DNA from 2 places in the Bacillus paramycoides genome. Region 2 is predicted to be linked to the other one. Evidence: a T-box and tRNA genes for the amino acid it is inferred to sense, from the RefSeq annotation. Region 2 holds a T-box; the other holds one or more tRNA genes.
What was found. The T-box of region 2 lies ahead of AAG068_RS22375 (valine--tRNA ligase). A T-box ahead of a tRNA ligase gene usually reads a tRNA of that ligase, here a tRNA-Val.
Positions count from the first base shown of each region.

Region 1 (4,441 bases), 2.2 Mb from region 2:
GGCGTATCCGTATCTTTTTTAGGTATCGCAAAAGTAACATCTTCTTTTGAAAGAACATTTACCGTCGCAATTGTTTGATTATTTTTCGTAATATCAACTGATCCAACTACCTCACCACGATGAATTCCTTTATGATATAAAGAATCTTTATCTAATGAAGCCGCACGGAAAATCGTCCTTACGTTTTTCCCTTCATCTTTCTTAAGCATAAGTTCTGCACTTTGCTCAAGTTCGCTATCAATATCTTTATTTAAATATGTTGTCTTTTGATGCCAACTATGTTTATCTAGTACCGTTTGCTTCACAAATTGACCGAAAGAATAGTCCGCCATCTGCTTCAAATCTTCATAAATTTCAGGTCTTTGAGAAGCCATTACTACATTTATAATACGATTTCCATCCTTCTCATTTAATAAAACGAGTGTATTGCGCGCTTCATTTGTAAAACCTGTCTTTCCACCAATACTATATGGATTTTCAAAATAAGTAGACTTGTTAAAAATAGACACTGTCTGTCTAGATGTCGTAACTGTCGTTCTTTTCGTATTCATTGCTTGAAGTATTTCAGGGTACTTTTGCACACCTCTCGTAATCATCGCAATATCATATGGCGTAGTATAATGATTCGGATCATGCAATCCGTTTGGCGTGACAAAATGACTATCTGTAGCACCTAATTGCTTCGCTCTCTCATTCATCATATGAGCGAAATTCTCAACACTTCCACCAATACGCTCCGCAATCGCATACGACACATCATTCGCACTCAGCACCATTAAAATCATAAGCGCAGTATTTCTATTAATCGTCTCACCAGGTTGAAACTCAATTTGATAATTACTCTTCTCTTGATCTAATGCTAATTGTGAAAACGTAAACTGATCCTCTGGCTTCGTATGCTCCATAAGTAAAATCGCCGTTAACACTTTCGTCATACTAGCCGGAAATGCACGATGATGTGCGTTTTTATCATACAAAATATCTCCAGTTTTCGCATCAATCGTAGTTGCAAACTGACTAAAAACATTCGGCCCTTCCTTAGGTGGTGGGGCTACTTGTTCTGGATTCACTCCAATATTTGTCTCAGCACGTAACGTCATAGGTGTCAAAAAAAATAAACAAATAACGGTAATAAAAGCCAAAATTTTCTTAAATTTTACCATATGACTCTCCCTTTTCCCTATACTCTCTCTACTTAAAAACTGAATCTACCAATCCATATGTAAATTGTATTAAATTGGAAGAATATTCACTGTTTTTTACTATATCATATTTTTACGATGAACGACATAAATATACAATAAAAAATAAGAAAGAATTATTCTTTCTTATCCTTCTCATCAATCAATGAATCTATTAATTTTTGACTAGCTTCCTCAGGTGTAATCTCATCTGTCATCCCCATAAACGACCAACCTTTAGAATCCACCCACTCAACAAACTCTTGTAAAAACTCATCATGTGTAACATCCACATCAAGAATTGATCCATTAATCGAAATCGTTCTATTTCTAGATACACGCATCTTGAACGTTTTCCTTACCATTACAATAATTCTCCCTCTACTTCTGAATATTTATAAAGTGAAACTTTAATCCGTGGGGGTTTTCTTCATCCCCCACGGATTATCAGCCCTCACCAATCGGGCTTTTACGGGCAGTTGATCTCCCACCTAAATTCTTTGCTTTCGCTGAATTTTGAGCGAGGATCTTACTGCCCGCAAATAGCGGGGTAAAATAATCTTGTATCTCTGTTATACATGATTTTAAGTAAATTGTAAAAAGGATATATTGGCCAGTTTGCATATCGAAGCTGAAAATCTATCACCCTGCAAAAATATGAAACGATATGTAAATGAACATAAATAACTAAATAAATTTAAATAAAAATAAAACAAATTACATTTTATCACACCAAATACAAATGACTTCAGTACAATAAAATGGAATATACTAGAAGTAATCTTAACATGAGGAGGAACTCTATGGCCCGTTGTACGTATTGTAAAACGAAGTGGACAATAAAAGATATATGGTCAATACTCGTGACATTTGAAAAAGATTGTCCGTATTGTTTTGGGAGGCAGTATCTATCAAAGAAAACAGTGAACGCTATGCCAGAATTTATTAGCTTACCTTTACACTTCTTATTCCCTTTTCTTGTTGATTTAAGTGATGAAGGTCCTTTGGATTGGTATCGAAAAAAATAATATAACCACTTTATTCGAACCGACTTTTCATTACATTCTCTACCTATGTATTCCTTAATACACAACTAGCCTGATTCCAACTACTTTCCTTTCAAATTCAATATAAAATATTGTAAAATTTCAGTTAATTTTATATAATTACTTTAGCATACAGATTAAAGATGCTGTTACATACGCACTTTTGAAGATCCCGTAGCTCAGCAGGGAGAGCGCCACCTTGACAGGGTGGAGGTCGTGAGTTCGAGCCTCTCCGGGGTCATAAAAAAAGAGAAACCATATCAACTTTCTACGTGATATGGTTTCTCTTTTTTATCTAAGTCAATCACTTCCCATCAAACATCTTCTCCAAAGACTTCGCATTGGCAAATAATACTTCTTTCAAGTTATCATCTGCAACGATTTTATAGTCGCCATCTTTGTTTTTCTTTAAGTTCAATGTAACTTCGCGAGTTGCCATGATTGCATCTTTATCTGATAAGTGTTTGACGATTGCTGATGTCATTGTTTTTTCGATTGCTTTTTCAGATTGCTCTTTGTCTTCGCTAAAAGCGCTAACGAAGGCCATTGGCATAACTTCTCCCACTGCTTTTGTTACAGCAACGGATAGATCGGCAGATGTAATTTTCACTTTCACTTCTGCTGTGTCATCTTTTTTCGATACTTCTTCAGGCTTTTCAAATTTAAAGTTTTTCGTAATTGCACTCAGCATTGCTTTTGCCTCAGCATCACCTGTTTTTTCATTTAGTTTATTAAATTCCTTGTCACTCTCAACAAATGTACGAGCCTTTTCAACATCACCTTTTTGTATCGCGGTTAAAAATTCTTCTGTCGTATCTTTCGGATTTGCACATCCTGCTAATACACCGACTGTTAATCCTACTACCATCATTAACAGTAATAATTTCTGTATCTTTTTCACGTTTATTCTCCTCTTATCTTTTCTAGTAAGTCATCACTATATAATAGTATGAAACTGACATTACAAACATTTTTTGGTATAGCATTTATATGATTTATTTTCTATTCATTCCCAAAATATTAAGAGCCTTGCAGCATTCCTACAAGGCCCTCTTCTATCAATCCGTATCCGTAGCACAAATGAACCACATTTTCTGCTCCTTACTATCTAACACCATCCAAGTAACATCCCACGCAACATCGTAAAACCAATCTGTCCAAGGGCGATAGCTTTCGAACACTTTAATATCTTCGTATCGATCTTGGAACATATATTGACATACATTGACTGCTAGTTGCTTTGCGATAACTGGTCGTTCCTTAAATCCTTCATATGCTCCGCCCCACAAAATTTGAGCGGCGATGCTTCCATCAAGCATGACTGCCAGCTGCTCTTTAAAACGAAACTTATATTTTTCTGACGTATGTATTTTTAGCTCTTCTAAGCTATGTATTATATCTAAAGAGTTAACGATTCTTCTAAAGAAGTGTTCGTGTTCCTCTTTCGAATGTGGTATTTCTTTGAAAAAATTTTCGTTATGTACTTTAAAACAGCTTATTATTGCACCACCAATTACGTTTTGTTCCTTAAACGTGTTTATAAGTTGCTCAATAGATGCGTCATTCGTTTCTATTTTTTCAAACGTTCCCTCTTTCCATCTCATAACGCCCACTACTCTCTATTAAAAATTTGTTTCTTCATTATAAATAGCAAAATAAAAACCAGCAACTTTAAGGTCGCTGGCTTATCTCTTATTCCTATTCGAAAAAACAATTACAATTGCTCCAAGTACATAATGCCCCGCTACCATCCACATACTCCGCTCAAAGATCATAAGCGATAACCAAAGCGATATATTAATAGCAGCAAATAATACATATAAAATGAACTCTCTCTTTTGTAGTGCTTCTTTATTCATCAAAATATAAAGTGAAACTTTAATCAGTGGGGGTTTTGTTCATCCCCCACTGATTATTAGTTGAACCAATCGGGCTTTTACGGGCAGTTGATCCCCCACCTAACTTCTTTGCTTCCCCTGAATTTTGAGGTGGGGGTCTTACTGCCCGTTAATGCGGGATAAATTGCACCGATTGGCGGAAGGATGAAGCAAAGGAAAAAACAAACATTTTTCTTAACGACCATGGATATGAAGTTACTGTCTGCATATGGATCTCCTTTTTATTTTATAGTACTTTTAACATCGGTCTTACTACTCTATATTCATCACTATGAGGCTCCTTTATGATTAAAGGTGAGTGAGGATGTTTTTCTTC
Region 1 is NZ_CP152427.1:1,245,696-1,250,136, reverse strand. Features, by position in the region: gene AAG068_RS06455 (D-alanyl-D-alanine carboxypeptidase family protein) at 1-1,163, opposite strand, end outside; gene AAG068_RS06450 (hypothetical protein) at 1,319-1,546, opposite strand; gene AAG068_RS06445 (hypothetical protein) at 1,985-2,209, shown strand; tRNA gene AAG068_RS06440 (tRNA-Val) at 2,396-2,468, shown strand; gene AAG068_RS06435 (hypothetical protein) at 2,532-3,128, opposite strand; gene AAG068_RS06430 (hypothetical protein) at 3,286-3,831, opposite strand; gene AAG068_RS06425 (hypothetical protein) at 3,913-4,089, opposite strand; gene AAG068_RS06420 (hypothetical protein) at 4,352-4,441, opposite strand, start outside.
Region 1: it has a tRNA-Val gene. The T-box ahead of AAG068_RS22375 (valine--tRNA ligase) is inferred to sense a tRNA for this amino acid. The anticodon was not compared.

Region 2 (4,441 bases):
AAGATTTCAAGAAAGAACAAGCGAAAAAACAAGAAGTACAAGAAGAAGAAACGTATTCACAGCGAGATGAAAATGCTCTTTATTTAACGAAATTATTTACGAAGGAACCGGAAGAAGAATTTACAAAGTTAAGAATGTACTTCGTGCAAGAAGGAGATACGATCGAATCTGTTGCAGAGCGTTATGAAACGTCTGTACAAAACTTATACCGTGTCAATCAAACAGAAGACATATATTTAACTACAGGACAAATTATTTATATTCCTGTTTCAAGAGCAAAAACGAAATAAGTGAGTGGTTTCACTCACTTGTTTTTCTGAAGGCTATGTTTTGAATAGAAAGGGTTATTCGTATGGATATGGAATTACGAAATCGCTATGAACCCATTGTAAGGCAATATAAATTGGATACGCAGCATATGGAAGAGCACGGAAGTGTAACGAAAATTTATACGAATCAAGGTCCATATGCGCTCAAGAAAATAGAAGGCAGGAAGTTAGAGCGGAATAACTTTCTGCACCATATTCAATTTTTGAAAGAGAAAGGTTTCTCAAATTATGTACCTATATACCATGCGACGGATGGAAATTATATTTTAAGTGATGGTACGTATAACTATTATTTAATGCCGTGGTTAGAACGTGCGGAAGGAAACGGCGAGGATAATGATCAATACCATAAAATGTTTCAGACTCTCGGAACGTTGCATCAAAAAACGGTAAAAGAAGAAACGTATACAGAAGAAGATTTAGAGAAACATTATACGAATATATCCGATCGCTGGGAAAACGATGGTGAGATGTTAGAAGAGTTTCTTGTAGAATCGGAAGCGAAATGGTATATGTCTCCGTTTGAATTGCAATATTGTACGTACTATCATCATGTAATGAGAGCGCGTGAGTTTGCAACGAAGCAATTAAAAGAGTGGAACGATGCGATGAAAGAAAAAGAAAAAACACGTATTACTTTTGTGCATGGCAACGTATCACTTAATCATTTTTTATTTGATTATGAACGGAATGGCTATTTCATTAGTTTAGAAAAATCGAAGTTTGCAACACCAGTGCAAGATATTGTAGGGTTCTATTCTCGGTCGTTAAACACATATCCAATTGCGCGAAGTGATCGGTTTGAATGGTATCAAATGTATCAAAAAAATTTCCCTTTTACGAAAGAAGAGCAACTACTCATGTTTGCGTACATGACGTATCCATCGCAATTTATTCGGCAAATTCAGTCTTATAAAAAAAGAAGAGAGAGCCGTAATGAGGAAAATGAACTTCTCGGAGTAAAGAGTTTGCAACAAGCGCATTGGCTCGTTAGCAATATAGAATATTTCCTTTCGCAATTACAAGCTGCCCAGCAGGGGAACGGGTAAAAAGATAAGTAGCATCCTCTACTTATCTTTTTTGTGCTTCAAAAAATTCGTAGTCTTAAATTTATCTTGACGAATAAGGTTTCGTTTTTTACACTATTGTATATAATAATTAACAATCATATAAATGCCTTGAAGGGGAAGAGTATAACAAGAAACGTCTTCAGAGAGGAGAATCATTAGCTGGGAGATTCTCTAGATAGTTATGTTAGAAGGTAGCCCTGGAGCATCTTTTCTGAACGGAATAGTTCTTATTAGGAAAAGACGGATTTGTCCGTTATCAAATTAAGAGTATAAGCAAATTCTGAATTTGTTTGTAAATAAAGGTGGTACCGCGATGTCCCTCGTCCTTTTTGGATGAGGGGCATTTTTTATTTTAAGGAGGGAAAATAATGTCAAATACGGAAAAGAATTTACCAACTAAATATGATCATATGTCCGTTGAAGAAGGCCTTTATCAGTGGTGGCTAGAAGGCAAATATTTTGAAGCAACAGGAGACGAGAAGAAGCAACCTTATACAATTGTAATTCCACCTCCGAACGTAACTGGTAAGTTACACTTAGGTCACGCTTGGGATACAACTCTTCAAGATATTTTAACTCGTACGAAGCGTATGCAAGGTTACGATGTATTATGGCTTCCAGGAATGGACCATGCGGGTATCGCAACACAAGCGAAAGTAGAAGGAAAACTTCGTGAAGAAGGTATTTCACGTTACGATCTTGGCCGTGAGAAATTCCTTGAAAAAGCTTGGGAGTGGAAAGAAGAATACGCTTCTCACATTCGTCAACAATGGGGGAAAGTTGGTTTAGGACTAGACTATTCTCGTGAACGTTTCACATTAGACGAAGGTTTATCTGATGCGGTTAATAAAGTATTCGTTCAATTATACGAAAAAGGCTTAATTTACCGCGGTGAATATATTATCAACTGGGATCCAGCAACACGCACAGCTCTTTCTGATATTGAAGTAATTCATAAAGAAGTTCAAGGTGCATTCTACCATATGAACTATCCATTAACAGATGGTTCTGGTCATATTCGTATTGCAACAACTCGTCCAGAAACGATGCTTGGTGATACAGCAGTAGCGGTTCATCCAGAAGACGATCGTTACAAGCATTTAATCGGAAAAACAGTTACACTTCCAATCGTAGGCCGTGAGATTCCGATTATTGCTGATGAGTATGTAGAAAAAGATTTCGGAACAGGCGTTGTAAAAATTACACCAGCTCATGACCCAAATGACTTTGAAGTAGGTAACCGTCATGACTTACCACGTATCTTAGTAATGAACGAAGATGGATCGATGAACGAAAAAGCTGGTAAGTATAACGGCATGGATCGTTTCGAATGCCGTAAAGCGTTAGTAAAAGATTTACAAGAAGCGGGCGTATTAGTAGAAATCGAGCCTCATATGCATTCAGTAGGTCATAGTGAGCGTAGTGGTGCAGTTGTTGAGCCTTACTTATCAACACAATGGTTCGTAAAAATGGCTCCACTTGCTGAGAAGGCAGTAGCACTTCAGCAAAAAGAAGAAGAGAAAGTAACGTTCGTACCAGAGCGTTTCGAAAACACATATTTACGTTGGATGGAAAACATTCACGACTGGTGTATCTCTCGTCAATTATGGTGGGGACACCGCATTCCAGCTTGGTATCATAAAGAAACTGGTGAAGTATACGTAGGTACAGAAGCACCAGCAGATATTGAAAACTGGAATCAAGATAACGACGTACTTGATACATGGTTCAGTTCAGCACTATGGCCATTCTCAACACTTGGTTGGCCAAATGAAGATGCAGCAGATTTCAAACGTTACTATTCAACAGATGCACTAGTAACGGGTTATGACATCATCTTCTTCTGGGTATCTCGTATGATTTTCCAAGGTTTAGAGTTTACAGGCGAGCGTCCATTTAAAGATGTATTAATTCACGGTTTAGTTCGTGATGAGCAAGGACGTAAAATGAGTAAATCTCTTGGTAACGGTATTGACCCAATGGAAGTTATCGAGAAGTACGGTGCAGATGCAATGCGTTTCTTCTTATCAACGGGAAGTGCCCCAGGTCAAGACTTACGTTTCAGCATGGAAAAAGTAGAATCTACTTGGAACTTCATTAATAAAATTTGGAATGCATCACGTTTCGTATTAATGAACATGGATGATATGAAGTATGAAGAAATCGATTTAACTGGTGAAAAATCAGTTGCAGATAAGTGGATTTTAACTCGTTTAAATGAAACAATCGAAAGCGTAACACGTAACATGGATAAATATGAGTTCGGTGAAGCTGGTCGTTCATTATACAACTTCATTTGGGACGATTTCTGTGACTGGTACATTGAAATGGCGAAACTTCCTCTATACGGTGAAGATGAAGCAGCTAAGAAAACAACTCGTTCTATTTTAGCTTACGTATTAGACCAAACAATGCGTCTATTACACCCATTCATGCCATTCGTAACAGAGAAGATTTGGCAACATTTACCGCACGAAGGCGAATCTATTACAGTAGCAGCGTGGCCAACAGTTCGCGAAGATTTACAAGATACAGAAGCTGCAGCAGAAATGCACCTTCTAGTTGATATCATTCGCTCTGTTCGTAACATCCGTGCAGAAGTTAATACGCCAATGAGCAAAAAAGTTCAAATGCAAATTAAAGCAAAAGACGAGGCTGTACTTGCTCAACTTACGAAAAACAGCTCTTACATTGAGCGTTTCTGTAACCCGAGCGAATTAACAATTCAAACGGACTTACAAGCGCCAGAAAAAGCAATGACTGCAATCGTAACAGGTGCAGAGTTATTCTTACCGTTAGCTGATCTTATCAATCTTGATGAAGAGAAAGCGCGTCTTGAGAAAGAACTTGAGAAGTTCGACAAAGAAGTAGAACGTGTACAGAAGAAACTTTCAAACCAAGGTTTCGTAGCAAAAGCTCCTGCAGCAGTTATTGAAGGAGAGCGTGCGAAAGAGCAAGATTACCTAGAAAAACGCGAAGCAGTTCGCCAACGTCTAGCAGATCTTGAGAAATAAAATGCTTTTTAGAGACTCACTATATTGG
Region 2 is NZ_CP152427.1:4,323,074-4,327,514, reverse strand. Features, by position in the region: gene spoVID (stage VI sporulation protein D) at 1-290, shown strand, start outside; gene ysxE (spore coat protein YsxE) at 353-1,378, shown strand; T-box leader at 1,499-1,730, shown strand; gene AAG068_RS22375 (valine--tRNA ligase) at 1,768-4,413, shown strand.